Linked DNA regions of Methylosinus trichosporium OB3b. The protein of the gene in region 1 interacts with the protein of each later gene in a pairwise test. Links are inferred from orthologs where the notes say so. Each region holds a gene or a part of one and is shown on either strand. Other genes may lie near its edges. The genes, in order: CQW49_RS18545 and CQW49_RS15710.

Region 1 (15,300 bases):
CGCTCGCCGCCGCCCACAGCAGGACGGGGAACAGCACGAGGGTCACGACGAGATCATAGGCGGTCTGGAGGCGGGCCGGCGGGGTCGCGGCGAGAGCAAGGATCAGGACGAGGGTGACGAGCCATGGCGGCAGAGCGACCGCAGGCGGCCGCAGGCTCCAGATGCGAAAGACGAGAACGCCCGCGAAAAACGAATAGGCGGCGCGCAGAAGCCCGGCGCCGAGCGCGTTCCAGCGAAATCCGTGGTTCAAGGCGCCGAGATCGGCCGCGTCGCCGAAGCCGAGGACCCCGAGGAGAACCGCAGCGCAGAGCGCGCAGCCGGCCGAGGAGGCCAACGCGAACAGCCCGATCGTCTCGGTCTCCGCGACGAAGCAGAAGACGAGATTGGCGACGAGCTCGGCGAACAGCGACCATGCGGGGCCGTTGAACGGATAGAGAAAGGTTTCGCCCGTCAGCGACGGCGCCGGAAGAAAGGCGACGCCGAAGAAGATGTCCTTGATCGCGCTCGCAGCGCCGATCTCGCCCGCGGCGAAACGCTGGAGCAGGATGATCGAGGAGAAGACGAAGGACAGAGCATAGAGCGGATAGAGGCGGATGAGCCTCGCTTTCAGGAAGTCGAGCCGGGTGAGGTCGCGGCCGATGCGCCGGCCATAGGCGTGGCACAGCACGAAGCCGCTCAAGGCGAAGAAGAAATCGACCGCGAGATAGCTCTCGAAGAACGCGTGCGGGCCGTTGGCGTCGCCCGAGGGCGCGAAAAAAGCAGGCGCGTGGAAGGTGATCACGAAAAAGGCGGCGACCGCGCGCAGGCCATCGAGCGTGACGAAAGAGCGTTCCGAACGGGTCATGTGTCTCGACTAGCGGTTAGCTTCAGCCAATCTGACAGGGCCTCGAGAGCGAGCCTGAAGGCTCGCGATCCGGGGGCCGCGCTTGGACCGCGAGCCTTCAGGCTCGCTCTTTCTGCCCCGTCGAATCGGCTGGATCACACCGCTAGCGCGGCAAGATTGACAATTCATGCCGCTTGTCTGATTCACTCGACGCGCGAAGTCGATGATTTCGCTTTTTCTCCGCCGAGAGGCGCGTTCGAGCATGCCCGAGCTGCCCGAGGTCGAGACGGTCCGGCGCGGTCTCGAGCCCGTCTTCACCAGATCGCCGATCGAGCGGGTCGAGCTGAGGCGCGCCGATCTGCGCTTTCCCTTCCCGCCCGGCTTTGCCGCGCGGCTCGCGGGCCGGCGCGTGCTCGCGCTCGGCCGACGGGCCAAATATCTCATCGGCGAGATCGACGGCGGCGACGCGCTCATCATGCATCTCGGCATGAGCGGCTCCTTCCGCATCGACGCCGCGGACCCGGAAGGCGTTTTTCACCGCGCCCGCGACACGAAGGCGGCGCATGATCACGTCGTGCTGCATTTTTCCGGCGGGGCGCGCGTCACTTACAACGATCCGCGCCGCTTCGGCTTCATGCTCTTGGTTCCGCGCGTCGAGCTCGCGGCGCATCCTCTGTTCGTCGGCCTCGGCGTCGAGCCGCTGGGGCCGGAGCTGACGCCCGAAACTCTTGCCGCGGAGCTCGCCGGCCGCAAGGCGCCGCTGAAAGCGGCCCTGCTCGACCAGCGCACCATCGCCGGCCTCGGCAATATCTATGTCTGCGAGGCGCTGCACCGCGCGCATCTCTCGCCGCTGCGCGCGGCGGGCGGGCTCGTCGACGCCAAGGGCCGGCCGAAGCGCGGCCTCGTCGATCTCGTCCGCGCCATTCGCGAGGTGCTGGGCGAGGCGATCGAGGCGGGCGGATCGAGCCTGCGCGACCATCGGCAGACCGACGGCTCGCTGGGCTATTTCCAGCATTCCTTCCGAGTCTACGATCGCGAGGACGCGCCCTGTCCGACGCCCGGCTGCCGGGGCCAGGTCTCGCGGATCGCCCAGAGCGGGCGATCCACCTTCTTCTGCCGCGACTGCCAGAAGTGAGCGGCGCGGCGTCTTCGATTCACACCCGATCGGCTCGGCCGGCGCGCCGGGAGATTTCCTTCGGCGGCAGCCAGACGAGGGCGACGCCCTGAACCAGCCGCGGGTTCGGCGCCGCCGCCGCAGGCGCGATCTCCGCCGGCAGAGCCCAGACGATCGGCGCGACCGGCAAGACGACGGCCGGAGCGGCGATTTCTGCAGGCGGCAGCCAGACGAGAGTGTCGTTCCCGGCCGCGGATCGGCCTTCCACCACCGTAGCGGCGGGCGCGATTTCCAGCGGCGGCGCCCAGATCGGGGACGGCTGCAGCGGCGCGGCGGCGATGTCGTCATCGGCCAGGGCGGCGATCTCCGCCGGCGGCAGCCAGACGAGAACATGCACGGATCGGACTTCCACGGCGGGAGCCGAGCGGGCGATTTCCGCCGGCGGAGCCCAGGCAGCGGGAGGCGGCGTCGGACGGTTGGACGAGATAGGGCCGGCGTCGACGAAGCGCGCGGAGCCGATCTGCGCAAAGGCGGCGTCGGACGGCGACCGCCATTGCGGCCGCTCGGGCAATGCGCCTGCCTCTCCTCGCTGCAAACCGAGGAAAGCCACAATGGACATGATGCATAGAGCGCTGAAAAATCGCCACATGAGTCGTTCCTCCGAGTTCAGAAGGATCGACGTCAGGCTGATGCGGCTTTCGTAAATTCGCAGTTAAGAAAATAAATCGTAAAAGCCGTACGCAATCCGCGCTTCGGCGTGTCGACGCGCGCCCGAAATTCGTCGCCGAGCGCGAGCGTTTCTTTGGCCGTCGAGTCGACGAGCGCGTCCCGACGGCCTGTGTCGCGGATCAGAACTCGGCCCATTCGTCGGCGGCCGCTTCCGGCTTGCGGGCCGCGGCCGCTGCAGCGCCCCGGCCGCTCACGATGCGGACGGGCGCCGGCCGCGCCGGCCGCGCGCTGTCCCGGCGCGCGATCTCCACCTCGCCGATCCTGAAGCGGGCGACGAGGGCGGTGAGCTCCACGCTGTCCTCGGCGAGCGAGCGGCTCGCGGCGTGGGTCTCCTCGGACATCGCCGCGTTTTTCTGCGTCACCTGATCGATCTCCTGCACCGCGGTGTTGATCTCGCGCAGGCTGCGGGACTGGGCTTCCGCGCTGACGGCGATGTCGGTGACAACCAAGTCGATCTTGTTGACCTGCTCGACGATGAGGCGCAGCGACGAGCCGGTCTCGGCGACGAGCGCGACGCCATCCTTCACTTTGGCGTCCGAGGCGGCGATGAGCTCCTTGATCTCCTTGGCGGCCTCGGCCGAGCGCTGCGCGAGCGCGCGCACCTCGGTGGCCACCACCGCGAAGCCCTTGCCCGCTTCGCCCGCGCGCGCCGCCTCGACGCCGGCGTTGAGCGCGAGGAGATTGGTCTGGAAGGCGATCTCGTCGATGACGCCGATGATCTGGCCGATCTGCGAGGACGATTTCTCGATCCCGCTCATGGCGCCGATGGCGTCGCCGACGATCTTCTCGCTGGTGACCGCGCCGGTCTTGGTCGCGCCGACGATCGCGCGCGCCTCGACGGCGCTGTCGGCGGCACGTTTCACCGTCTCGGTGATGTTTTCGACGGCCGAGGCCGTCTGCGCGAGCGTCGCGGCTTGCTGCTCGTTGCGCTGCGAGAGATCCTCGGCGGCGCGGGCGATCTCGCGCGTGCTCTCGCTGATCGCGCCGGAGGTCGCGGCGATGCCCTTCATCGCCTGCTGCATGCGCTCGGCCGCGGAGTTGAAGCGGGCGCGCAGCGCCTCATAGTCCTTGATGAACGGCTTCTCGAGGCGCGCCTCGAGGTCGCCGGCGGCGAGACGATCCATGCCGGCGGTATATTCGGAAAAGAAGAAGTCGCGGTTCTCGATATACCATTTGGCGCCCGCCTCCTTCTCCTTCGATTTGGCGGCCGCTTCCGCGCTCATTTCCACGGCGCGGGCCTCGGCGAGGCGGCTCTTCTCCATCACGTCGCGAAACACGGCGGCGGCGGCTCCGATGCGGCCGATCTCGTCGTCGCGTTCGCCGATCGGCGCCGCCTCGACCCGCTCGCCCCGGGCGAGGCGCGTCATATGATCGGCGAGGGCGCCGAGCGGCGCAGCGAAGCGGCGGCGCAGGAAGACAGCTTCGCCGGCGACGAGGGAGATGATCAGAAGGGCGCCTGCGAGGCTCGCCGCGTCGATCCGCCAGCGCAGCGTCGCGGCCTCCTGCTCCACCGCTCTCGCGGAGGCGACGCCCGCAGCGACGAGCCGCTCGCTCTGGCGGCGATGCGCTGTGAAGCTCGTCTCGATCTTCTGCAATGCGGCGCTCGCCGCGACGGCGTCGCCGCGCCGCAGAGCCGGAAGATAGGCGTCGAGCGCCTCACGCCAGAAAGCCTCGGCCTCCTGCGACGCCGGTCCACGAAGCTCCGCTCCGATCTCGCCCGGCAGAGCGTCTGGACGGGTCCAGACCGCCTTGCGCTCTTCGAAGGCGGCGCGCAGCTGCAACAGGCGCGATTGCGCCTCCTGCGCATCGAGCTTGCCGGCGGAGGCCTGCTCGATATCGCGATAGGCGTCCACGAGATCGAGCGGCGCCGATCTCTGGTCGGCGACGAACTCTCTCGCCGCGACGGCCTTCTGATAGGCCGAACCACCGATCCGCAGCTCCTCATGGCCGAGGCGGCCGGCGGCGGCGCACACGAAAAAAACCAAAACCGTCACGACGGCGAACATCGTCGGGGCGCGAGCAATGGAAAGGGACATGATGCGGACTCCGAGCGCGGCCGCGCGGGACCCTCGAGGTCTCCACGAGGAGCGGGGGGAATGGAAAGGGAGCGTTCGGGGCCTGCGCGGCGGAAGGCCCTTCGAGGTCGGTCGGGTCGAAACCGGCATGACGGCGCGACATCATGTCTTCGAAGCGGCGGCCGCCACGCGCGCCTCGATCCGTCATGCGGCGATATTGCGCAGGAACGATTTAACAATCCATTCACGCTGCGCGCCGTCTGCGCGGCGATTCGGCCGCTTGCCTTCGCCTCGCCGCGCGCCTAGAGCGATATTCGGCGTGACCCGATCGGATGACGCTCCAGCATTCTCTTCTTCGATCGGAAAGCGCTCTGAAGGCGGGCCGAGCGGAGACGCCCGCCACGATCATCGACCGGAGGACCGCGCATGTCGACTCGCGCCATTCTGCTCGTCGTGATGGCGATCGGCCTCGCCTTCGGCGCAGGGCCCGCGATCGGACGGGGCGATCTCGTCCTCGACAAGGACGCCTGCGTTCTGAAGGCCGGACCCGAGCTCATCTATTTCGCCGGCTATCAGCCCGCATCCTCGCATCGCAAATTCTGCGAGGACGCGCCGGCCGTCGGCGCCACCATCTTCGTCTTCGATTACGCCGAGCCGGAATTGCGCGAGATGAAGGTCGGCTTCCGCATTTTGAAGGACGCCGAAGCGACGGAGGACCCGGCGGCTCTCGAAGCGGCGACCGCGGCCTATTCGCCGCCGCAGATCTATCCGAAAGGCACATTCTCGTTCGAGCATTTGTTCGTCGAGCCGGGCGAATATGTCGGGCTTCTCACCGTCGACGGCTCCGCGGGCGAGCATTGGACCGCCCGTTTCCCTTTCTCCGTGGGAATGAGCCATTTCGAGGCGACGCCTTATCTGCTCATCGGCGCGGCGGCGCTGCTGGCCGTGCTGCTGTTGGTCACCCGTCGTCACGGCGGCCCTTCGGCGACAGCGCGTCGGGCGAGCCCGCGCCGCTGACGCGCGCGGCCCCGGCCATTCGTCTATCCGAAAAATCAACCGGCTCTAGGCGGTCCGTCGAGAGGTCGCCTGCGGCCGGAGGGCTCGGGATGTTCCCCGACCCGTTTCCCCAGCCGGCGCGCCGCCGGCCGGTTTACAGACGGCGTGGAATATATTAGTCCATTACATGAGTGGATTTATAGACAAAGGCGAAACAGCATGCCCTGCGCAACCTCGTCGCGGCGGCGCCTCGGCAAGGCGCTCGCGCTCCTCGTCGGCGCGTCGATCCTCGTCGCCGCGAGCGCCGAGGCCGGCACGGCGCTGCTCAACGCCTCCTATGACCCGACGCGCGAGCTGTACAAGGCCATCAACCCGGCCTTCATCGCCGATTGGAAGGCCAGGACCGGCGAGGCCATCGAGATCCAGTCATCGCATGGCGGCTCCGGCGCGCAGGGGCGCGCGGTGATCGACGGCCTGCGCGCCGATGTGGCGACGCTCGCCCTCGCCGCCGACATAGACGCGATCGTGAAAAAGTCCGGCAAGATCGCGCCCGATTGGCGCGCGCGTCTGCCCAACAACGCCTCGCCCTATACCTCGACGATCGTGTTTCTGGTGCGCAAGGGCAATCCGAAGAAGATCGCCGATTGGGGCGATCTGGCGCGGCCGGGAATCGCCGTGGTGACGCCCAATCCCAAGACCTCCGGCGGCGCGCGCTGGAATTATCTCGCCGCCTGGGGCTATGGGCTGAAGACATTCGCCGGCGACGAGGCGCGGACGAAGGCGCTCGTCGGGGCGATCTACCGAAATGCGCCCGTGCTCGACACCGGCGCGCGCGGCGCCACCATCACCTTCGCCCGCCGCGGCCTCGGCGACGTGCTGATCACCTGGGAGAATGAGGCGTTCCTCGCCGCCCTCGAATTCGGCAAGGACAAATTCGAGATCGTGACGCCGCCGGCCTCCATCCTCGCCGAGCCGCCGGTCGCCGTCATCGACGCCAATGTCGACGCCAAGGGCACGCGCAAGGCGGCCGAGGCCTATGTGAATTTCCTCTACACGCCGGCGGCGCAGGCGATCATCGCCAAGCATTATTATCGTCCGGCGCATCCGGAATTCGCGGAGGAGGCCGATTTGGAGCGGCTGCCGAAGCTCGATCTCTTCACCATAGACGAAGTGTTCGGCGGCTGGGCCGAGGCGCAGAAGACGCATTTCGCCGATGGCGGCGTCTTCGACCAGATGCAGAAGCAGGACGCGGCGGTGAGGCCATGAGCGCATTCGCCGCATCTCGAGGCAAAGCGTGGCGCTTCGCTGCGCCGAGCGTCATCCCTGGATTCCGCGCGACCTTCGGCTTCACGATCTTCTATCTGAGCCTCGTCGTCCTGTTCCCTTTGTCGCTGCTGATCCTTCGCGCATCCGAGCTCGGGCTCGCCGGGCTCTATGGAGTCGCCACGGAACCGCGCGTCGCCGCGGCGCTGCGCACCAGCTTCTTCATCTCCTTCGCCGCGGCGGCGATCGACGTCGTCTTCGGCCTCGTCGCCGCCTGGGTGCTGTCGCGCTACGAGTTTTTCGGCCGGCGCTTCCTCGACGCCATCGTCGATCTGCCCTTCGCCCTGCCGACGGCGGTCGCCGGCATCTCGCTCGCCGCGCTCTATGCGCCGAACGGCTGGATCGGCGAGCCGCTCGCCGCCTATGACATCAAGATCGCCTTCACCCGCTGGGGCATTCTGGTCGCGCTGGTCTTCGTCGGCCTGCCTTTCGTGGTGCGGACGGTGCAGCCGCTGATCGCCGAGATCGACGCCGAGCTCGAGGAGGCTTCGGCGACGCTCGGCGCGAGCCGGGCGCAGACGGTCTGGCGCGTGCTGCTGCCGCCGATGGCGCCGGCGCTGCTGACGGGCTTCGCGCTCGCCTTCGCGCGCAGCGTCGGCGAATATGGCTCGGTGATCTTCATCGCCGGCAATATCGCCTATGTCTCGGAGATCGCGCCCTTGCTGATCGTCGTGAAGCTGGAGCAATTCGACTATACGGGCGCGACGGGCGTTGCGACGATCATGCTCGCCATCTCCTTCTCCGTGCTGCTCGCCATCAATCTGATACAGGCCTGGAGCCAGAAGAGGTTCGGCCATGTCTGAGACGGCTCTTTCCGACGCCGCGCCCGCAGTCGCCGCCGCGCCGCGGCGCGTGACCGAGGAGACGCCGCTGACGCGCCGACTCCTGATCGGCGTCGCCGTCGCCTTTCTCGGCCTGTTTCTGCTGATGCCGCTGGTCGTCGTCTTCGACGAGGCGTTCTCCAAGGGCGCGGAGACTTTTCTGGCGGCCTTCGCCGAGCCGGATGCGCGCGCCGCGATCTGGCTCACTCTGCTCGTTGCGGCGATCGTCGTTCCGCTCAACGCCGTCTTCGGCCTGTGCGCCGCCTGGGCGATCGCCAAATTCTCCTTTCCGGGCAAGAGCGTGCTGATCACGCTCATCGATCTGCCCTTCTCGGTCTCGCCGGTCGTCGCCGGCCTCGTCTATGTGCTCGTCTTCGGCGCGCAGGGCCTACTCGGCCCGTTTCTCGCGGCGCATGGGATCGAGGTGATCTTCGCCGTTCCCGGCATCGTGCTGGCGACGGTCTTCGTCACCTTTCCCTTCATCGCGCGCGAGCTCATTCCGCTGATGCAGGAGCAGGGGACGGTGGAGGAGGAGGCGGCGCTGACGCTCGGAGCGAGCGGCTTGCGCGCCTTCGCCACCGTCACGCTTCCCAACATCAAATGGGGCCTGCTCTACGGCCTGCTGCTCTCGAACGCCCGCGCCATGGGCGAGTTCGGCGCCGTGTCCGTCGTATCGGGGCATATTCGCGGACTGACCAATACGATCCCGCTCCAGGTGGAGATCCTCTACAATGAGTATGACATCGTCTCGGCCTTCGCGCTCGCCTCCCTCCTGGCGGGACTGGCTCTCGTCACTCTGGGAGTCAAATCGCTCCTCGAATGGCGCTACGCCGGCCAGATCGCCGGCCGGCGTCGCCACTGACGAGACGCCGCGCCCACATGGCGTCGAGATCCGCATCGAGCGGGTCGAGAAGGATTTCGGCGATTATCCGGCGCTGCGCGACGTCAATCTCACCGTCGCGCGCGGCGAGCTGGTGGCGCTGCTCGGGCCGTCCGGCTCGGGCAAGACGACGCTGCTGCGCGCCATCGCCGGGCTGTCCTCGCCCGAGCGCGGCCGCATCCTGTTCGACGGCGAGGATGCGACGACGCTGTCGGTGCAGGAGCGGCGCGTCGGCTTCGTGTTCCAGAATTACGCGCTGTTCAAGCATCTGACCGTCGCCGATAATATCGCCTATGGGCTGAAGGTGCGCCCGCGCCGCACGCGCCCCTCCCGCGCCGAGATCGCAGCGCGGGCGGCGAAGCTGCTCGAATTCGTGCAGCTCGACGGTCTCGGGGGCCGTTATCCGGCGCAGCTCTCGGGCGGCCAGCGTCAGCGCGTGGCGCTGGCCCGGGCGCTCGCCATCGAGCCGCGCGTGCTGCTGCTGGACGAGCCCTTTGGCGCGCTCGACGCGCGCGTGCGCAAGGATTTGCGCCGCTGGCTGCGCGAGGTGCATCGCCAGACCGGCCTCACCACTGTTTTTGTGACCCATGACCAGGACGAGGCGATGGAGCTCGCCGATCGCGTGGTGGTGCTGGACAAGGGCCGTATCGAGCAGATCGGCACGCCGGACGAGCTCTATGACCGGCCGGCCTCGCCCTTTGTGCTGTCCTTCGTCGGCGAGGCGCTGGCGCTGCCGGTGCAGGTCATGGACGGCAAGGTGATCTTTCAGGGCAAGGAGCTGCATGTCGCAGCCGATAATCTGCGCAACGGCCCGGCGCGCGTCTATTTCCGCCCGGCCGACATCGCGCTGCGCGGCGGCGTGATCGGCACGCTCGAGGGGCGGGTCGAGTCGGTGCGGCGCACGGCCGCGGGCCTGCGCGCCTCCATCTCCATTCCCGGCTACGACCAGACGGTCGAGATCGACACCGACGACCGCGCCGGCGCGACGCTCGGCAGCAGCGTGCCGCTGTCGCTCGTCAATGCGCGGGTGTTCTCGGTGTCCGAGGAGACGATGGGCGACGGCGCGGGGATTTAGGACGGTTTCTCTGCGTCCCTTTTCCCGCGCGCGTCACGGCTGTCCGGGGAATGAGTCGATAAGTCGCGGGCGCATGCCTGGTACTTCCGAAGGTTTCGGGGTATTTTCCGGTTGTCGAGACTGGAAAATAAAGGACCAGACATGCGCTTCCAGAATAGCGTTTTTGTCGACTTGCTCAAGCCGATCGATCGTCGCGCGTTCGGCCAAATCGTCGCGCGCCACAAGGGCGACGCCTACGACAAATCCTTCAAGAGCTGGGATCATCTCGTCGTCCTGATCGCCGCTCAGCTCGGCGGCGAAACGAGCCTGCGCAGCCTCGAGGCCGCCTTCAACGCCAACAGCGGCTCCCATTATCACCTCGGCGTCCGCAGGATCGCCCGCTCCACCCTCGCCGAAGCCAACGCACGCCGGCCCGTCGGCGTCTTCGCCGATCTTTTCGCGCGCCTCTCCTGCGAACTCGACCGCAGAACGCGCCGCGACGGCGCCGAGCTGCTGCGCCTCATCGATTCGACGCCTATCCCGTTGAGCAAGTTCCACGACTTCGCCCGCTCGAACGGCCGCATCCACGGCATGAAGATGCATGTCGTCTACGATCCCGGGGTCGACCGCCCCTTCTGCGTCGAGGTCACGCCCGCCAATGTCAACGATGTCGAGATCGGCAAGAAGACGCCGATCGAGGCCGGCGCGACCTATGTCTTCGACAAGGGCTATTATGATTTCAAATGGTGGAGGGACATTCACGAGGCCCGAGCCTTGTTCGTCACGCGCCCCAAGAGCAACACCCGCCTCGCCGACCTCGCGGATCGGGAGATGCCGCAGACGCGCGGCGAAGGCTACACCGTGCTCAGGGATTGCGAGGTCGAGCTCGCCAGCAAGGGCGACTCGAAACTGCCCATGCCGCTGCGTCGCCTTCATATTCAACGCGATGCGCTGAAGGACGGCAAGCCGCAGCTGATCGTCGTGATCACCAACGACATGACGCGTTCGGCGGTCGAGATCGCCGCGCTCTACAAGGCGCGCTGGGCCATAGAGCTGCTGTTCCGCTGGATCAAGCAGCATCTCAACATCCGCAAGTTTCTCGGCGAAAACGAGAACGCCGTGCGGCTGCAGCTGATCGCGGCGATGATCGCTTTCGTGCTGCTGCGCATCGCCGCCCACCGCCACGATATCGAACTCGCGCATCTGCGGTTCTCGGAGCTCGCCGGCAGGTTTCTGTTCGAGCGGCGACCGATCGACAGACTCGAACGGCCGCCGCCCAAATATCAGGCCGCGCGGCGGCGCATATCGCCGAGGCAGCTGGAGCTCGCCTATGCCTGATTTTCCCCGGACAGCCGTGCCGCGCGCGGAGGAAGTGAGGCGGCGTCGAGATCTCACATTTTGGCGCGCCTATTGCTTGTCCCCGCCGTCTGATCCGGAAGGCGACACGCGTCTTCATGTCCAGGCGAGATTTCGACCTGGGAGGCGGCGATGCGATCGCCCGGACGCAGCCGCAGCATGTGCGAATGGGACGATTTCGCCGGGGATGCGACAGCGCTCGAGCGTTTGCTCGACACCGGCGGCTCCGGCGCCCTGCCGCCTTTTCTGCTGCTCTCACAGCCGGGCGTCGATGGGAAGGACCAGCGGCGCTGCTCGGAGCTGTGGACGCGCGACCGGCGCATGGCGGCGACGGCGGAGCGGACGACGCTCGATTTCCGGTTTCGCGCCGCGAGCGAGCGCAAGATCAGGCTCGGCTATCTCTCCAATGACTTCCACGATCATGCGACAGCGCTGCTGCTGATCGAGACGCTGGAGGCGCATGATCGCGGCCGCTTCTGCGTCAACGCCTATTCCTATGGGGCGGACGACGGCAAGGCCATGCGCCGACGCCTCGTCGACACTTTCGACAGCTTCACCGACATCGCCGCCCTCTCGGACAGCGACGCGGCGCGGGCGATCCACCGCGACGAGGTCGATATCCTCATCGATCTCAAGGGCTTCACCTTCAATGCGCGCAGCGGCATTCTGATGCTGCGCCCGGCGCCGCTGCAGGTGAACTATCTCGGCTATCCCGGCACGCTCGGCGCCGAGCTCTGCGACTACATCATCACCGACGAGTATGTGACGCCTCGCGCCTCCGCCGCCGATTATTCGGAATCCTTCGCCTATATGCCCAACAGCTATCAGCCGCGCGGCCGCGCCGGGCCGATCGGAGCGAAGCCTCTGCGCGCCAGCGTCGGGCTGCCGGAGCAGGGCGTCGTCTTCTGTTGTTTCAATCAGGCCTATAAGCTCACGCCGGAGATATTCGACGTCTGGTGCCGGCTGCTCGACGCCGCGCCCGGCAGCGTGCTGTGGCTGCTCGCCGCGCCCATGGCCGAGGGCAATCTGCGCAATGAGGCTTGGAAGCGGGGCGTGAACGGCAATCGCCTGGTTTTCGCGCCGGACATGGGGCAGGGCGACCATCTCGCGCGCCTGCAGCTCGCCGATCTCGTGCTCGACACGGCGCCCTACAATGCGCATACGACCGCGAGCGACGCGCTCTGGGCGGGCGTGCCGATCGTCACCTGCAGCGGCTCGACCTTCGCGTCGCGAGTGGCGGGGAGCGTGCTGCGCGCGGTCGGGATGCCGGAGCTGATCACTGAGGATCTCGACGGCTATTTCGATCTCGCCTCGCGGCTGGCCAATGATCCCGCCGGCCTCGCCGCGGTGCGGGCGAAGCTCGCGCGCAACCGCGCCGGCGCCGCGCTCTTCGATGTCCCGGCCTACACCCGCGACCTCGAGGGGCTGTTCCGATCCATGTGGAGCCGGCGGTCGGCGGGGCTGCCGCCGGCGCTCATCGGGGCCGAGTAGAGCGCTTTCCGATGGAGCGATTCTCTCAGACGGAAATCTGGTGGTCTCTCACCGCGGCGTGACGATCTCCATCCCCGCCCGCAGCCGCCTCGGATCGAGCCCGGGATTGGCGTCGAGGATCGTCTTCCACCGGCCGGCGTCGCCGTAGCGCTTCTTCGCGATGGCGCGCAGCGTGTCGCCGGCGACGATGCGATAATGATCGTCGGGCGCCGCCGAGCGCGCGCTCTCGATCGGCTTCGTCGCAGGCGCCTCCGTCTGCGCGATCTTCGGCGGCGCGGCGGGCGTGGGCGCGTCGATCACGTCGAACGCGCCGGGCAGCATGCCCATCCAGCAGCTCCAGCGAATGACCCCGGTCTCGCGCGGCGTGAACTCGATCGTCTGCTTGCCCGGCTTCACGTCGAATTCGAGGTGGAGGCTCGGAACGACGATGCGGCGATTGCAATTGGTGATCTCCTTGCCGTCGATCTCCCAATGGACGGGAACATCCTTCGTCACAGTGAAGCGATTGGGCGAGAAGCCGGTCGCCAGCACATCCATCTCGATCGTCTGAAAGCCTGCTTGCGCCGGGGCAGGCGGCGCGCTCGCTCCATGCATCGCCAGCATGGAGCGCAGATCATAGCCCCAGCCCGTGAGGATCAAGCCGCGATTGATCATCACCGCGCCGAGCGCGACGACGATGGCCCCCGAGGCCATCAGCAGCCGATGCGTGAGCGACGCCGAGACGAGCGTCGACAGCGCGCCGAAGCTCAGCATCACCGGCAGCGTGCCGAGCCCGAAGGCGAGCAGCATTTTGGCGCCCTCGAGCGCGCTGCCGGTTCCCGCGGCCATCACATACATGGCCTGCAGCGGCCCGCAGGCGATCATCAGGCCGTTGAGCAGGCCGATGACGAAGGGCCGATGCGAGCTCGACGCGCGCTTTTCGACCAGCCTCTGCAAAGGCGCGGGCAGAGCGAGGCGAAAGCGCCGCAGCGGCGCGAGCAGGCCCAGCATGTTGAGGCCGAAGACGAGGAGAAAGAGCCCGGCCGCGACGCCCGCCGCGCCGCGCAGCAGCGGCGTGAAGGTCACGATCGCGCCGACGAGGCCGAACAGCGCGCCGATCGTGGTGTAGGAGAGCGTCTTGCCGGCGCCGTAGAGCAGATGCGAGCGAAGCGAGGGGAGACCCAGCCGCGCGTCCTCGGCCGTGTAGCCGAGCACGAAGCCGCCGCACATGCCGACGCAGTGAAATCCCGTCAGCAGCCCGAGCAGGAAGATGAGATCGAGGCTCATATGACGCGAGACGTCGGGCGCGGCGGCCTCGCCGATCCAATGCGTGTCCAGATAGATCAGCAGGCCGATGCCGGCGAGGCCGAGAACGGCGCCGGCGATGTGGGTCAGACGCCGTCGCTGCTGCGACTGCTCGAGCGTCAGCGTGCGATAGCCCTGCCGTTCGATCGCCGCGCGGATCTGCTCGGGCGTCGCCTCGGCCGGATCATAGCAGATCTCGACCCATTCGGTCGGGTAGTCCGCTTTCACGCTGCGCACGCCGGGCAGCTTGCGCGCCGCCGTTTCGATGACGCGTTCGCAGCCGTGGCAATGCATGCCGCGCGCGCGGAAACCGACGCTCGCATCGTCCATGAGCCTCTATTCCTCTCCGGCTTTTAGATATTTGTGCCGAAGACGCCCTCGGAAAGAGGCGGGCTCGCATTGAATCTGCGGCGCTTTGTCCTGCGCCAGCGGCCGGCGCGCCGATCGCCGGCCGGCGTATCGAAAATCGGGGCTCGCGCATTAATGTATTTAATTTGGCGACCGAGAAATGCTGTCGTAAGGTCACGAAAGCGACACAGGTCCTCGGCGCGGAAGAAGAGGCGGCCGCGACGGGGCGGGTCCATCGGAGGTCGGCGATGAAGATCAATTATAAGCCGTTCATCATTTTCGCCATCGTCGCTTTGCTCGCCGTCGCTTTGGCCATGCTGTTCGATCAGCGCAGCCAGCGCACGTCCGGGCGCGACATAACCTTCAGCGAGCTCCTCGCGCAGATCGAGCTCGGCCGCGTCCATGACGTCACCATCGCCGGTAGCGAAATCACCGGCCATTTCATGGACAATCGGTCCTTCGTCACCTATGCGCCCAATGATCCGACGCTCGTTCAGCGCCTGCAGGCGAAGAATGTGTCGATCAGCGCCAAGCCGTCGAGCGAGGGCGGCAGCTGGTGGATGACGCTGCTGCTCAATGCGCTGCCGCTCGTCGCCTTCATCGGCGTGTGGATCTTCCTCTCGCGCCAGATGCAGGGCGGCGCCGGCGGCCGCGCCATGGGCTTCGGCAAGTCGAAGGCGAAGCTGCTGACGGAGACGCAGGGGCGTGTCACCTTCGAGGATGTCGCCGGCGTCGACGAGGCGAAGGAGGATTTGCAGGAGATCGTCGAGTTCCTGCGCGATCCCCAAAAATTCCAGCGGCTCGGCGGACGCATTCCGCGCGGCGTGCTGCTGGTCGGACCGCCCGGCACGGGCAAGACGCTGCTCGCCCGCGCCATCGCCGGCGAGGCCAATGTGCCCTTCTTCACCATCTCGGGCTCGGACTTCGTCGAAATGTTCGTCGGCGTCGGCGCCTCCCGCGTGCGCGACATGTTCGAGCAGGCGAAGAAGAACGCGCCCTGCATCATCTTCGTCGACGAGATCGACGCGGTGGGTCGTCACCGCGGCGCTGGGTTAGGGGGCGGCAA
Region 2 (15,414 bases), 640 kb from region 1 along the record:
TGGCCGCCTATAAATGGAAGGTCATGGGTCAGACGGTGACGGCGCAGCTCAATCTGCGCAATCTCGCCAACACCCGCTACTACGAGTCGTCGGACAGCAATTTCTCGACGCCGAAATATGCGATCTATCCCGGGGCGCCGTTCACGGCCGTCGGCACGATCAAGCTCGAGTTCTAGGAATAGAGCTCGGGCGGCATCCTGTGGCGGCGCTGCAACAGGGAGCGGATTTCGTCCGCTCCCGCGCCGCCCCTCACCACCGCATCACGGCGCCGCCCCAGGTCATGCCGGCGCCGATCGCCATCATGGCGATCACATCGCCCTTCTTCAAACGCCCCGCGCGATTGGCCTCATCCAGCGTGATCGGCAGCGAGGCGCTCGAGGTGTTGCCGAAGCGGGCGATGTTCATCCAGCATTTCTCGACCGGCACGCCGAGATTGGCGAGCACGGATTCGATGATGCGGGCGTTGGCCTGATGGGCGATCACATGGTCGATCTCGCTCGGGCTCACCCCCGCCTGCGCCAGCGCCTCGCCGACGATCTCCGGCAGGACGCGGGTGGCGAACTTATAGACCTCGCGGCCCTTCATCTTGATCTTGCCGCCCTCGAGGACGCCCTCGGCGCCGGCCGAGGGGCGCGGAATTCCGAGAATGCCGGTGAGGGAGCCGTCGGTGCGCAGGCTCGTCGCCAGCAGTCCGCGCCCCTCCTCCTCGCCGCGGCCGAGCACCATGGCGCCGGCGCCGTCGCCGAACAGCACGCAGGTCTCGCGATTGGTCCAATCGGTGACGCGGCTCAGCGTCTCCGCGCCGATCACCAGCGCGCGCCGAATCTTGCCGCTCTGCAGGAACTGGTCGGCGATGGAGAGCGCGTAGAGCGAGCCGGCGCAGGCGGCGGAGACGTCGAAGGCGAAAGCGTTGGCGGCGCCGATCGCAGCCTGCACATAGGCGGCCGAGGCGGGGGTCATGGCGTCGCCGGTGACGGTGCCGAGAATGATCATGTCGATCTCGAGCGGATCGACGCCGGCGAGAGCGAGAGCGTTGCGCGCCGCCGCGGCCGCCATGGTCGCGGTCGATTCCTCCGGCGCGGCGACGCGCCGCTCCTCTATGCCGGTGCGGCTGACGATCCAGGGACCGGAGGTCGCGACCATTTTCTCGAGGTCGGAATTGGTCAGGACCCGTGAGGGAGAATAGGACCCGGTTCCGAGGATGACGGTTCTGAGCAAAGGCGTGTCGCCCTTTCTTTCTTGCTGGGGGCGAGCCTTCGAGGCTCGCGGTCCAGATGCGGGCCTCGGACCGCGCCTTCAGGCTCGCTCTCGACAGCTCGCCCGATCCTGGCGCGGCGACGAGCCTCGGCTTCGGCATTGCGCGCGCCAGGGCGATTGCCACGGCGCTCGCGCCATGGCAAGCGTCTTTCCATGCAGAACCCGCCCCCTCCGGCCGAGCCCGCCGCCGACGCGCCGCGCGTCTCCTTCGTCTCGCTCGGCTGTCCCAAGGCGCTGGTCGACAGCGAGCGCATCCTCACGCGGCTGCGCGCCGAGGGCTATGAGCTCTCGCGCACCCATGCGGGGGCCGATGTCGTCGTCGTCAACACCTGCGGCTTTCTCGACAGCGCCAAGGCGGAATCGCTCGAGGCGATCGGCGCTGCGCTGAAGGAGAACGGCAAGGTCGTCGTCACCGGCTGCATGGGCGCCGAGCCGCAGGCGATCACCGACCGCTTTCCGCAAGTGACGGCGATCACCGGGCCGCAGGCCTATGAGAGCGTGGTGGAGGCGGTCCATGCGGCGGCGCCGCCGCGTCGCGATCCGTTCCTCGATCTGGTGCCGGAGCAGGGCGTCAAGCTGACGCCCCGTCACTACGCCTATCTGAAAATTTCCGAGGGCTGCGACAATTCCTGCTCCTTCTGCATCATTCCGCATCTGCGCGGCCCGCTCGCCTCGCGCCCGGCGGCGGAGGTGCTGCGCGAGGCCGAGAAGCTGGTGAAGGCGGGCGTGAAGGAGCTGCTGGTGATCTCGCAGGACACGAGCGCCTATGGGCGCGACCTGCGCTATGCCGAGAGCGCCTTCGGCGATCGCGCGGTGCGCGCGCGCTTCCTCGATCTCTCCCGGGAGCTCGGCTCGCTCGGCGCATGGGTCAGGCTGCATTACGTCTACCCTTACCCGCATGTCGACGAGGTCGTCGCGCTGATGGCGGAGGGGAAGGTGCTCCCCTATCTCGATATCCCATTCCAGCACGCCGCGCCCTCCGTATTGAAGACGATGAAGCGCCCCGCCAATGAGGAGAAGACGCTGGAGCGCATCAAGGCGTGGCGGCGCATCTGCCCCGACCTCACCTTGCGCTCGACCTTCATCGTCGGCTTTCCGGGCGAGACCGAGGCGGATTTTTGCTATTTGCTCGATTGGCTGGACGAGGCGGAGATCGACCGCGCCGGCGCCTTCCGCTACGAGCCGGTGGCCGGCGCGCCGGCCAACGACCTGCCGCTGGAGGCGGTTCCCGACGAGGTGAAGGAGACGCGCTGGAAGCGCTTCATGGAGCGCCAGCAGAAGGTGAGCGCCAGGCTGCTGAAGCGCAAGATCGGCAAGCGCCTGCAGGTGCTGATCGACGAGCCGGGCGGCGGAGCATCCGGCGCCCTCGCCAAGGGACGCTCGAAGGCCGATGCGCCACAGATCGACGGCGCGGTGAATGTGGCGTCACGCAGGCCGCTCAGGGCCGGAGATATCGTGACAGTGAAGATCGAGCGGGCGGACGCTTACGATCTTCACGGCGTGGCGGTGTGATCGCCGCACGCCTCGCGAGCGGCTGATGCCGGCCTCATGTCCTCGGGCCGCTCGGAGCCCGATCGCATCGCCGCCGCAATATCCGGCAGCAGCGTGCGGGACGCTTCGACGAGGATCGCGAGCGTCACGGCGAGCGTCGCCCCCGCCGCCGCCGATTGCCGCCGGCTCATCGGCGCCGACTCCAAATCGAGCGCGTGAGGCGACAATAGGCGATAGGTCCAGACCGCGACGAGCAGCGCGGCCACGCTGCCGAGATAATTCGCCGTGACCCACGGCGTCGTCGCATAGCCGAGAGCCGCAAACACAGCGGTGATCGACACCGCCCGCGAGATGCGGCCGGGAGCGAGCGCGTCGACCGCCTTGCCGCCGTCGAGCATGCCCAGCGGCGCGAGATTGACGATATTCAACAGAATCATCGTCGAGACGAGAGGGATCAGGACGAAGGCCGCCGCGGCTCTCGCATCGGCGCCGTCGAGGAGCCGGTCGAGCAGATCGAGATCGGGCGCGCCGCCCTCGATGCTCCAATAGGCCGCCGGCGCGAGCGCCGCCACCAGCAGAGCGGAAAAAGCCGGGCCGCCGAGAGCGATCATCGCTCGCTCGTAGCGGCTCGATGTCGGGCGCGCGCCGAGGGTCGCGCCTCCGAAGAACGGAATGAGCATTATGGCGGCGTCGCTATGGCCGAAGGCGCGCATCACGACATAATGGCCGAGCTCATGGAGCAGAACCGCAGCCTCCAGGCAGACGGCCGTGAGCACATAGAACCAGACCGAATGCTCCGAAGCGCCCACGCCGAGCATCAGCGCGCTCGCGGCGATCGCCGCCACGCCGAGCCCGATCGCCGCCGAGCGCGACAAGGCCGATTTTGCAGGAGGCGCGGCGGAGCCTTCGCAATGCGCGCGCAAGTGATCATGATATCGGTCGTAGAAGCGGGACGCCCACAAATGGCCGACGATTCCCTTCGGCCTCACATCGATGCGCTGCTCGAGGCGCGTGACGCCGTTCTCCTCGGTGAGCGTCGAGACGGTGCGCGCAGCGTCCGCCGGCTTCCAGGCGACGCCGCCGAACGACTCGATCTCGGTCTCGAGACGTGTCGCCGGCTCGAGATGGAGGACGCGCGACACGAGCGTCCTGGTCACGCCCGGTCGAGCCGAAAATCGGACCACGGCCTCGTGCCGCAGCGGCGGGCCCTCGACGAAGCGCTGCGTCTCGATCTGCAGCACGCCCGCCCAACCGTTCGGGGGCGAGGGCTCGAGCAACATGGCGGACCAGACGGCTTCCGGCGTGGCGGCGATCGAAACGCTGCAACGGAAGACGCGTCGCCACAAAGGCGCGTAGAACATGAGCCAGAAGGCGGCGAAAGCGCAGAGCAGCCAGACGAGCGATCCTGCGGCCCCTTCGAAAAATTCGGTCAGTGAAATCATTGCGGCGGCCATGACGGTCCCCTTTCACGACGACACCATGCCGATGCGAGGTTCACAGAGGCTTAAGCGAAAGCGAGATCGCGCGTCACGGCGCCATGACGCGCGTGTCGCGCACCGGATACAGAGACGGCGGTCCGTCGTCACTGGTCGCAGGCGCATGGTCGCATCGCTGTTGCTGCATGATCTTGTTCACGAACTCCGGCAGCAGCGCGCGGGATGCGACGACATAGGCGGCGATCGTCAAAAGGAGCGCCGCGAAGGTGACGGCGAGCTGGCCGCTGCTCATCGGCTCCGATCGACGATCGAGCGTGTCGGGCGTGAGCATCGCATAGGCCCATGTCACGGCCGCCACCGCGGCGACGGCGCCGGCGAACGTCGCCGACCCCGCGATCGCCGATGCGACGCCGACCCCAGAGAGAAGAGCGGCGCCGAGGAGAGCGCGCGTCGCGCGGCTGCGAGCGAGAGCGCCGACGATCGCCGCGCCGTCGAGCGAGCCGACGGGAGCGAGCTGCACGAGATTGTAGAAGATCATGAGCACGGCAATGACCGGCGCGCAGTCTCGGACCGTCGAGATCGGATCGTCGTCGGTCTCGGCGGATAAGCCGCCGCAATCGACAGGGATCGCATCGAGGCCCCATTGCGCGAGAGGCGTGAGCGCCAGCGCCGCGAGGGCCGACAGACCCGGACCGCAGAGCGCGGACATCGCGCGTTCGTACCGGCTCGACGCGCGGCGCGCGCCGAGCGTTGCGACGCCGAAAAAGGGGAGGAGCGTCATCCTCGCATCGCCATGCCCGAACATGCGCATCGCGAGGAAGTGACCGAGCTCGTGCAGGATGATCGCGAGCTGAAGTAGCGCGAAGAGCATGACGAGCCCCGAGCCGGTCTCGGCGTTCTCCGCTCGGCCCAGCGCGACGCCTCCGGCGACGACGGCCGCCACGGCGAGCCACGCCGCGGTCCGTCGCATCGGGAACGACATCGGCGGCGGCGACGCGCCTTCGCAATGCGCGCGGATATGATCCCAATAGCGATCATAGAATCGAGATAGCGACCAATGGCCGAGCAGCCCCCGGACCTCTCGGCTGATCTCGTGCTCGATCCGGGTCAGCCCCTTCTCCTCCTCGAGACGGAGGCTGACGCGCGTCGCCTGCGCCGGCGTCGCCGCGACGCCGTCGAGCAATTCGCATTGGCTCTCCAGCCGTTTCGCGTGATCGATGTGCAGGATGCGCGAGAGCGTGGTCCGGGTCGGTCCGGCTCGGCCCGAAACGCCGACCACGGCCTCGTGGCGGATCGGCGGGCCTTCGACGAAACTCTGGCTTTCGACCTGCGCCGCGCCGCCCCAGCCGTCCGGTGGCGAGGGCTCGAGAGTCAAAGCGGACCAGATTTTCTCGGCCGGCGCGCAGATCGAGAGTCGGTGTCGGAACATGCGCCGTCCGCGCGGCGCATGGAAGACGATCCAACAAATGGCGGCGATGCCGAGCGCCCAGACGAGTGTCTCGCCGGTCGCGCCCTCGAAAAATTCGGATGCTGAAATCATTATCGGTCCTGCTGGTCCTCGAGCCCCGATGAGCGGCCCGCACACGTCGAGCGGCGGCGCGGCGTCTCGTCCGCATCGCGGTGTGATAGACTATCAAACCGCCTGCTCTCGCGCCCCTGCTCGGCTCGTGTCAGAAGGGCGGAGCCGAATGACAGAAACGATAGAGAGGAGCCGTCCATGACCGACGAACCGCCGAAGGACCCCATTCCGCGTTTTCTGGCCAGCCGTCAGCTCGTCTTCTTCACGGCGGTCATTCTCGCCATGTGGGTGTTCGTCACCTTCTTCTTCCGCAATCCCTATCAGCAGGCGGTGGAGTTTGGTTACTACGACAAGCACCCTTACGACGAAGGGATGGTGTGGACCTATGTGCTGATCGTCGTGCCGATGATCGGCCTCGGCGCCGCGCTGCTGTGGTGGCAGCGGCGCAGCCAGCGCAGATGATCAACCGCGGCGCGCGCTGCGCAGCGCCGTCGAGGATTGCGCGACGCGCGGGCCATGCAGAAAGACGAAGGCCGGCGGCCGCGCGTCGGCGAGACGCGCGGCGTCTTCCTCGCGCCGGCGCGCGCCGGCGAAACGCTGCGCCGCTTTGGCCGATATCGCCCTGAAGGTCGCGCCGGGGCGATCCACGACCGCGATCGGCGTCGTGCGCACGATCTCCTGCCAGTCGCGCCAGCGGTCGAACTGCAGCAGATTATCGGCGCCCATGATCCAGACGAAGCGCACGCCGGGACAATGGCGGCGCAGATAGCGCAGAGTGTCGGCGGTGTAGCGCGCGCCGATCTCGGCCTCGATCCCGGTGACGACGATGCGCGGATCGCGCGCGATCTTCTGCGCGGCGGCGATGCGCTGCTTCAGCGGCTGCAGTCCGGCGGTCTGCTTGAGTGGATTGCCCGGCGTCGCCAGCCACCACAGGCGATCGAGCGCGAGGCGCCGCAGCGCGACGCGCGAGACATGGAAATGCCCCTCGTGCGGCGGGTCGAAGGAGCCGCCGAAGAGGCCGATGCGCATGCCGGGCGCGTGGGGCGGGAGGCGGAATGAAGTCACTTCCGAGCCTGAGGAAATCCGGAGTGTTCTTCTGTCGTCGGCCCCGAGGAGCAGGCCTCGTCAACTCGCATAGCGTATGAGCGCGCCCACGACCTCGTCGAGAGGTTTGTTGGCGGCGTCGAAGATCGCGACGTCGGCGATATTGACCGGAAGGTCGCGACCATCGGCGTTCGGCGCGACGACGAAGACTTTCTTGCCGAGCGCTTTGGCTGCGCCAGCTTCAAACACGGCAAAATTGGCTCCGCTCGCGCCGGTCTGCGGCAGCACCAAAATCATCGCGTCCGAGCATTCGATCGCCTTGCGCAAGCCGTCTTCCCAAGACGAGCCTGGAGAGAGAGCGGCGTCGCGCCAAACCGTTCCACCCCGTCGCTCGATCTCGGCAGCGAGCGAAGCGGCGTATCGGCGGTCGTCCTGGCCATGGGAAAGAAAAAATTTCATCCTTGGTCCCTGCGGCTCGCACGCTCCAGCATCTCCCGAAGATAGTCCTCGTAATCGTCGAGGGCAATGACGTTCGTCGGGCCGAGGCAGGCCATTCCGCCATGGTTTCTCTCGATTTCCTCGATCGTGATCCCGTAGAGCACGCCGAAAAATCTTTTCCGCAGGGCCCAGGCGGCCGAAAGCTCCGTCCAGACCCAATTACGGTCGACGGACCATGGGGTCAGCAGCGCCACGAGCTCATCGCAGCCTTCGATTCCCTCACGAATTCGTAACTCTATGCGGTCGCCTTTCTTGATGTCGAAAATGTCGATGAAGGCCGAAGCGCCGCCGTCCTGGATGAGGCGCGCCATTTGGCGCGCGATCCATTTGTCGTGCCAGCCGTGCGAGATGAAGATCGAATAGGTCAAAATCGACTCTCCACTCCGCCGGAATCTTCACCCCCGCACCTGGCCGGCGCCGTGGACGCGATAGTTGAACGATGTCAGCTGCTCGACGCCGACCGGCCCCCTCGCATGCATCCGCCCGGTCGCTATGCCGATCTCGGCGCCGAAGCCGAACTCGCCGCCGTCGGCGAATTGCGTCGAGGCGTTGTGCAGCACGATCGCCGAATCGACCTCCGTCAGGAAGCGCCGCGCCGCGCCCTCGTCGTTCGTGACGATGCAATCGGTGTGATGCGAGCCATGGGTCTCGATATGGGCGATCGCCGCATCGAGCCCGTCGACGACGCGCGCTGCGATGATCGCATCGAGATATTCGGCGCGCCAATCCGCTTCGCTCGCGGGCACGACCCGCAGATCCGTCGCCTGCGCGGCGTCGTCGCCGCGCACCTCGCAGCCGGCGTCGAGCAGCGCCTGCACCAGCGGCGCAAGATGCGTCGCCGCGCAGGCGCGGTCGATGAGCAGAGTCTCGGCCGCGCCGCAAATGCCGGTGCGGCGCATCTTGGCGTTCAGCACGATGCGCCGCGCCATGTCGAGATCGGCGTCGGCATGGATGTAGACATGCACGATCCCTTCGAGATGGGCGAACACCGGCACGCGAGCCTCATGCTGCACGCGCTCGACGAGGCTTTTGCCGCCGCGCGGCACGATGACGTCGATATTGCCGTCGAGCCCGGCCAGCATGGCGCCGACGGCGTCGCGATCGGCGACGGGAACGAGCGAGATCGCCGCCTCTGGCAGGCCGGCTGCGCGCAGGCCCGCGGTGAGACAGTCGTGAATGCCGCGCGAGGAGCGCAGGCTCTCCGAGCCGCCGCGCAAAATCGCGGCGTTGCCGGCCTTCAGGCACAGCGCGCCGGCGTCGGCGGTGACATTGGGGCGGCTCTCGTAAATGACGCCGATGACGCCGAGCGGGGTCGAGACGCGCTCGATCACGAGACCGTTGGGCCGCTCGAAGCGGGCGAGAAGGCGGCCGACCGGATCGGGAAGCTCGGCGATCTCCTCGAGGCCGCGCGCGATGGCCTCGATCCGGCCAGGGTCGAGCGTCAGCCGATCGAGGAAGGACGAGGCCGTTCCGCGCGCCCGCGCCTCGGCGACGTCGAGCGCATTGGCGGCGAGAATGTCCGGCGTGCGCAGCCGCAGCTCGTCCGCCGCGGCGCGCAAAGCCGCGTCCTTGGTCTCGCGCGGGGCGAGAGCGACCGAGCGCGCGGCCCGTCGGGCGGCGTGGCCGATGCCGGTCATCAGCGCCTGGACATCTGCGCCGGCGGTGTCGATCTTCTGCGCTTGCGCCATGACTTTCGTCTCTCTTCGCCGAACAGCGATGCGCTGGTGAAATTCGACCGATTCGACAGGGCTGAAAGAGCGAGCCTGAAGGCTCGCGGTCCGAGCGCAGCCCTGGACCGCGAGCCTTCAGGCTCGCTAACACATCGCTAGCACGAGAGGCCCCCGGCGCGAAAGGGGCGGCCCTTCGCGCCGGGCTTCGAGCGATCGCGGCTCAGTCGTCGCTGAGCCCGCCTGCCGCCGCGCCGGCGCCGGCCCCGGCGGCGGAGGCTGCAGCCGCGGCGGCCTCGGCGTCGCTGCGCTCCGAATCATGCGCCTTCGCCTTGGACTTCTTCGAGTGGTGAGCGCGCTTGGCGGGCTTGCCCTTGCCCTCGGCCGCCTGCTGCTGCTGGGCCGCCTCCTGCTCCGCGGCGGCGGCGTCGTCATGGCCGGCGGCGGCGGGGTCGCCCGCATCCTCGCTCTGGGAGGCGGCCGGCGCCGCATGGCGCTTTGCGGCGTGCGAGAGGGTCGGCGCGAGCGCGAAAGCGAGGGCGAGGCCGAGCGAGGCGGCGATGAGGCTGCGTGACATGATGTAAACACTCCTTGGAGAGATCGAATGGACCTTAATACGGACCGTGAGCGGACCGAAGGCCCGCGATCTGTCCCGAACAAATCGGCCAATTTGCGGCCTGCCGCGCACAGGGAGGGAGCTTCGGCGCGCCCGGCGTTCGCTGTCGTTCGCCCCCTTGCCGGCTGCGGCGTTCTCGCCTATAAGCCCGGCCATCTCACAGGCGAAAGTCCAAAGCGGTTCCTGCTTCAAGGACCCGTTCCGGTGGCCGGCGCGTCCGGCCTCTCCTCGACGCTTTCGCCGTGGCTCAACCGGAGAAACAAAAAATGGCGCTTCCCGATTTCACCATGCGCGGACTGCTCGAGTCCGGCGCGCATTTCGGCCATCAGTCGCATCGCTGGAACCCGAAGATGGCGCCGTTCATCTTCGGCGCGCGCAACAACATCCACATCATCGACCTCGCCCAGACGGTGCCGCTGCTGCACCAGGCGCTGAAGGTCGTCTCCGACACGGTGGCGCGCGGCGGGCGCGTGCTGTTCGTCGGCACCAAGCGTCAGGCGCAGGACCAGATCGCCGACGCCGCCCGGCGCAGCGCGCAATATTACATCAACTCCCGCTGGCTGGGCGGCACGCTCACCAATTGGAAGACCATTTCCGGCTCCATCCAGCGTCTCCGCAAGCTCGACGAGCAGCTCTCGGTCGGCTCCGGCGGCGTCACCAAGAAAGAGCGCCTGCTGCTGACGCGCGAGAAGGAAAAGCTGGAGAAGGCGCTTGGCGGCATCAAGGACATGGGCGGCACGCCGGACCTCTTGTTCGTCATCGACACGAACAAGGAGCAGCTCGCCATCAAGGAGGCGGGCCGGCTCAAGATCCCGGTCGTCGCCATTCTCGACACCAATTGCGATCCGGACGGCATCACCTATCCGATCCCCGGCAACGACGACGCCGGCCGCGCCATCGCGCTCTATTGCGATCTGATCGCGCGCGCGGCGATCGACGGCATCTCGCGCAGCCAGGGCCTATCCGGCATGGACATCGGCGCGATGGAGGCGCCGATGGCCGAGCCGGCGCTCGGGACCGTCCATGAGGATCTGCGCTCGCCCGAGACCGTCGCCGCCGACGCCGCGGCCGAGGTCGACATCGCGCTCGAGCCCTTCGAGCTGCTGGCGGCGCCGCGCGGCGCCCCGGACGATCTCGCCAAGCTGCATGGCGTCGGCCCGCAGCTGGTCAAGAAGCTCAATGACGGCGGCATCTTCCATTATTGGCAGGTCGCCTCGATGCAGCCGGGCGACATCGAGAAGCTCGACCATGATCTGAAGCTCAACGGGCGCATCACCCGCGACGGCTGGATCGATCAGGCGCGCGCTCTGGCGACGGCCTGATTTCGCGCCAGCGTCATATTCTCGTCCAATGATCCGCGCGCCGTCGGTCCGACGGCGCGCCCAACGCTCTTACAAGGGGTCGAACCCATGGCCACGATCACTGCCGCTCTCGTCAAGGACCTGCGCGAGAGCACGGGCGCCGGCATGATGGATTGCAAGGCCGCTCTCACCGAGACCGATGGCGACATCGAGGCGGCCGTCGATTGGCTGCGCAAGAAGGGCCTCTCCAAGGCCGCCAAGAAGTCCGGCCGCGTCGCCGCCGAGGGCCTCGTCGCCGCCATTGTCGGCGAGGGCGTCGGCGTCGTGGTGGAGGTGAATTCCGAGACCGACTTCGTCGCGCGCAACGAGGACTTTCAGAAGCTCGTCCGCACGATCGCCGACGTCGCGCTCAGCTCCGGCGCCGCGAGCGCCGAGGAGCTCACCGGCAAGGCCTATCCGGGCGGCGGCACGGTCGCCGAGGCGATCACCTCCGGCATCGCCACCATCGGTGAGAATCTGACGCTGCGCCGCGCCGGCGGCTTCGCCGTCGAGGGCGCGGTCAGCCGCTATGTGCACACGCAGATCTCCGATGGACTCGGCAAGATCGCGGTGATCGTCGCGCTCGAATCGAAGGGCGACAAGGAGGTGCTGTCGACGCTGGCGCGGCAGATCGCCATGCATGTCGCCTCCGCCAATCCGCTGGCGCTCGACGCCTCCGGCCTCGATCCCGCGACCATCGAGCGCGAGAAGGCGCTGCTCGCCGAGAAGAACGCCGGCAAGCCGGCCCATGTGCTGGAGAAGATCATCGAGTCGGGCCTCAAGACCTATTACAAGGAGGTCGTGCTGCTCGATCAGGTCTCCAACCACCCGGATCACAGCGGCAAGACCATCGCCCAGACTCTCAAGGAGCACGAGGGCAAGGCCGGCTCGCCGATCGCGATCAAGGGCTTCCTGCGCTATGCGCTCGGCGAGGGCATCGAGAAGGAGACGAGCGACTTCGCCGCCGAGGTCGCCGCCGCCGCCAAGGGCTGACCGCCCGCAGGTCGAGCCAAACGAAAGGGGCGAAGCGAGCCGGTCGGCCGCTTCGCCCCTTTTCTTTGCGCCGTGTTCTTCGCGCCCGTCGCGCATGACCCGCTCTCCCGCAGCGAGTCATGCGCGCGGCCGATCAGAACAGGTTGAAGTGATAGTTCACGCCGGCGCGGACCGTGTGGAACTTGGCGCGCTGCGGAGCGACCCAACCCCAGCCCGAGTTGTTCTGGAGGTCGGTGTAGAGATATTCGACCTTCGCCGACCAATTGGGCAGAAACGCCCATTCGACGCCGCCGCCGGCGGTCCAGCCGGTGTGCGTGTCGCTGGACCACGGCGCCTTCACCTCGCCATAGGCGAAACCGCCCGTGCCGTAGGCCAGCAGCTGGGAGTCGAACAGGGTGACGCCGACGCGGCCGCGCACCGTGCCGAACCAGGGCAGGCTCACCTGCTGTCCGAACCAAGTGTTGCGGCTGAGGCTCGTGCCCTGGAAGTCGGTCTCGAGGCCGACGACGAACAGGGGCGAGAGCTGCAGATTATAGCCGATCTGGCCGCCGCCCACGACGCCGCTGTAGTCGCCGCCAAGGCCGTTGTCGGCCTTGAATGCGCCGCCCGCGTTGAGGCCGACATAGGCGCCGGTCCAGGAGAAAACCGGCGGCGGCGGCGCAAAGTCCGGCGCCGCCTTGCGCGACGGCAGATCGGCCGCCTGAGCGGCTCCCGCCGCCAGCGCGGCGGAGATCGCGATAGCCGAAAGGCTGTTCTTGATAGTCATGGTCCCTCCCCCAGGTTTCGATCGAAACACTGTCGCCGCTCGAGCGTGAGCGGCGCAGAGGGCGGAATAGTCGAGACCTGGTTAACAAGTCAACCATGGTTGACTCCGTCGCAGGGCCGCGGGAGCGCCCGAGCCAGACCGGAAAGGTTGCAGAACGCCCTCTCGCGAGATTGACCGCCGACGTCGGAAGAATAGTCTGGTCGGCCGGGCGGCGGGGAGAATCGAAAAGATGCGTGAGGAAAAAGCGGGCAAAAGGTCCGCGGAGGCCACCAAGCAGAAAATATTGGCGGCGGCGATCACGCGTTTTGCGCGCGCATCTTACGAGGAAGTCAGGCTGAGAGATATTGCCGCCGATGTGCGGCTAGATGTCGCGCTCGTCCACCGCTCCTTCGGCTCGAAGGACCAGCTGTTCGCGGCGGTGATCGCGGCAACCTCCCCTTCCGATCTGCTCACGGCCGACCACGAGGCGCTGTGCGCCGCCTTCGCCCGCCGCAATTTTGCGCCCTGCCAGAACGAGGGCCTGCAGATTTTCATTCGTTCGCTCACCAGCCCGCTCGCCAGAAGCGCGCTGCGCGCTCATTGCTCGCGCGATTTCATCGAGCCGCTCGCCGCCACGCTCGGCGGGCCGGAAGCGCCGCAGCGCGCCGCGCTGTTCATCGCCAGCACGATCGGCGTCGCGATCCTGCGCGACATTCTGGAAATCGGCCCGCTCTGCGAGCGCGCCGATACGGATCGCCAGACGCTGATCGAAGGCCTGCTCGCCTCATGTCTCGGAGTGGAGCGGCGGGCCGGCGATGTCGTCGCCGCGCCTGGAGACTAGAGCATTCTTTCGTTTGAGCGAATTCTGATCGATCGAATTCCGTTCGATCGGAAAGCGCTCCAGGCTCAGAACTCGGCCCAATCGTCGGCCTCGGCCTTGCGGACCGCGGCGCCCGATCCGGCGCTCGCGACCTGCTTCAGCGCCGGACGCGGCGCGTTCTGCGAGCGGCCGCCGGGGCGCTGGCCGAGGCGGAAGCTCGCCACCGACCGCGCCAGCTCCTCGGTCTCGCGGCGCAGGCTATGGCTCGCGGCCGTCGTCTCCTCGACCATGGCGGCGTTCTTCTGCGTGCTTTGGTCCATCTGGCCGACGGCCGTGTTCACCTCGGCGAGGCTCGTCGCCTGCTCGCGCGCGCCGACCGCTATGTCGGTGACGACCCGGTCGATCTCGCCGACTTGAGCGACGATCGTGTCCAGCGCCCGGCCGGTCTCGCCGACGAGATCGACGCCCTGCCCGACCTCGATGGTCGAGGTCGCGATGAGGCTCTTGATCTCCCGGGCCGCCTCGGCCGAGCGCTGCGCCAGCGCCCGCACTTCCGACGCCACCACCGCGAAGCCCTTGCCGGCGTCGCCGGCGCGCGCCGCCTCGACGCCGGCGTTGAGGGCGAGGAGATTGGTTTGGAACGCGATCTCGTCGATGACGCCGATGATCTGGCCGATCTCCCCGGAGGATTTCTCGATGCGTCCCATGGCGTCGACGGCGCGACGGACGATCGCGCCGCTGCGCTCCGCCTCGGTCTTGGTCGAGCCGACGATCGCGCTGGCGTGTCCGGCGCCCTCGGCGCTGCGGCGCACGGTCGTCGTGATCTCCTCGAGCGCCGCCGCGGTCTCCTCCAGGGCCGCCGCCTGCTGCTCGGTGCGGCGCGCGAGGTCGTCCGCTGCCAATGCGATCTGCGACGCGCCGGAGCCGATCGCCTCGGACCCGCCGGCGACATGCGCCAGCGCCGATTCGAGCTGGGCCGCCGCGGCGTTGAAATCGTTCTGCAGGCGGCGATAGGCCGCAGGCACGGCGGACGCCAGCCGATGGGTGAGATTTCGGTCGGCGAGCGCCGCGAGGCCGGCGCCGATCGCGTCGAGCGCCGCCTCGCGTTCGTGGTCCGCGGCGGCCTGCTCGGCGCGGCGGCGCGCCTCGGCCTCCTCGGTCCTGCGACGCTGCTCGGCGTCGCGCGCCTCGGCCGCGCGCAGCTCCAGCGCATTGCGTTTGAACGTGTCCAGCGCTCGCGCCATTGCGCCGACCTCGTCGCGCCGGGCGACGCCCTCGACGACGATGTCGCATCCGCCCTCGGCGATTTCGCCCATCTGCGCGGTGAGCCGCAGGATCGGCCGGCCGATCTTGCGACCCGACACATAGAACATGATGGCGGCGCCGAGCATCACCGCGATGGCGCCGAGCGCCAGCATCGCCAGAATCGTCTGATCGGCGCGACGCGAGAGGTCCTGGCCGGTCCCCTGATTCTCGGCGACGACGGCGACGTAATAAGCGCGCATCTGATGCGCGAGCGCGGCGATCTCCGCATCGATGGGCGCGAGCGCTCTCACGAGCTCGGCGAGTCGGTCGAGATCCCGAGGCTGCAGTTTCGAGCCATTGTCGAGCGACGGCGTGCTCTCGATCGTCGCGACGGCGGCGCGCGCCTGCTCGACGACCGCGGCGATGCGGGTGCGAAAGCCTTCGATCGTCGTGGCGCGCGACGGATCGAGCGCGGCGGCCTCTCTCAGCAGTCCGTCGATTCGCGGGCCGGAGCTTTCGAACTCTTCTTTCGCTGTCCGATGCAGAGCATTCTGCGAATCATGGGCGAGCATCGAATGGACGGAATAGCCGATCTCGGTCAGCGCGCGATTGGATCTGAGCATGCGAATGGCGGACGCGTCGGAGTGCTCGACCAGTTGTTCGTAGCTCTGCGCGAGATTGGTCACGCGATAGGCCCCGAGCCCGGTCACGCCCAGAAACAACAGACTCGTGACGCCGAGTGG

Evidence for each region.
Region 2: the proteins of CQW49_RS18545 (region 1) and CQW49_RS15710 interact in binary tests that used the Escherichia coli proteins (3 or more experiments, as listed by UniProt). The link is inferred for Methylosinus trichosporium OB3b from one-to-one orthologs.

What each region holds. Positions count from the first base shown.
Region 1 is NZ_CP023737.1:3,913,476-3,928,775, forward strand. Bases 7,869-10,746 are described here. They hold CQW49_RS18545 (sulfate/molybdate ABC transporter ATP-binding protein), read left to right. Parts: upstream 7,869-8,717; coding sequence 8,718-9,776; downstream 9,777-10,746. Other genes in these bases: cysW (sulfate ABC transporter permease subunit CysW), read left to right, coding at 7,869-8,683; CQW49_RS18550 (IS4 family transposase), read left to right, coding at 9,918-10,746. Also shown: CQW49_RS18500 (acyltransferase family protein), read right to left, coding at 1-844; mutM (bifunctional DNA-formamidopyrimidine glycosylase/DNA-(apurinic or apyrimidinic site) lyase), read left to right, coding at 1,086-1,958; CQW49_RS18510 (hypothetical protein), read right to left, coding at 1,978-2,556; CQW49_RS18515 (hypothetical protein), read right to left, coding at 2,619-2,801; CQW49_RS18520 (methyl-accepting chemotaxis protein), read right to left, coding at 2,786-4,702; CQW49_RS18525 (hypothetical protein), read left to right, coding at 5,108-5,698; CQW49_RS18530 (sulfate ABC transporter substrate-binding protein), read left to right, coding at 5,897-6,943; sulfate ABC transporter permease subunit CysT, read left to right, coding at 6,940-7,803; more of cysW, read left to right, coding at 7,796-7,868; more of CQW49_RS18550, read left to right, coding at 10,747-11,093; CQW49_RS18555 (O-linked N-acetylglucosamine transferase, SPINDLY family protein), read left to right, coding at 11,244-12,602; CQW49_RS18560 (urease accessory protein UreH domain-containing protein), read right to left, coding at 12,651-14,216; ATP-dependent zinc metalloprotease FtsH, read left to right, coding at 14,483-15,300. UniProt on the Escherichia coli protein: Part of the ABC transporter complex CysAWTP involved in sulfate/thiosulfate import. Responsible for energy coupling to the transport system.
Region 2 is NZ_CP023737.1:3,270,968-3,286,381, reverse strand. The notes cover bases 6,788-9,779. They hold CQW49_RS15710 (glutamate-5-semialdehyde dehydrogenase), read right to left. Parts: upstream 8,934-9,779; coding sequence 7,641-8,933; downstream 6,788-7,640. Other genes in these bases: CQW49_RS15705 (hypothetical protein), read right to left, coding at 9,136-9,489; CQW49_RS15715 (toll/interleukin-1 receptor domain-containing protein), read right to left, coding at 7,203-7,613; CQW49_RS15720 (toll/interleukin-1 receptor domain-containing protein), read right to left, coding at 6,829-7,206. Outside these bases: CQW49_RS15755 (TonB-dependent siderophore receptor), read left to right, coding at 1-176; CQW49_RS15750 (beta-ketoacyl-ACP synthase III), read right to left, coding at 250-1,218; 30S ribosomal protein S12 methylthiotransferase RimO, read left to right, coding at 1,411-2,769; CQW49_RS15740 (site-2 protease family protein), read right to left, coding at 2,751-4,202; CQW49_RS15735 (zinc metalloprotease), read right to left, coding at 4,276-5,724; CQW49_RS15730 (hypothetical protein), read left to right, coding at 5,902-6,165; CQW49_RS15725 (nicotinate-nucleotide adenylyltransferase), read right to left, coding at 6,166-6,732; CQW49_RS15700 (30S ribosomal protein S2), read left to right, coding at 9,795-10,850; tsf (translation elongation factor Ts), read left to right, coding at 10,938-11,861; CQW49_RS15690 (outer membrane protein), read right to left, coding at 11,995-12,627; CQW49_RS15685 (TetR/AcrR family transcriptional regulator), read left to right, coding at 12,857-13,447; CQW49_RS15680 (methyl-accepting chemotaxis protein), read right to left, coding at 13,513-15,414. UniProt on the Escherichia coli protein: Catalyzes the NADPH-dependent reduction of L-glutamate 5-phosphate into L-glutamate 5-semialdehyde and phosphate. The product spontaneously undergoes cyclization to form 1-pyrroline-5-carboxylate.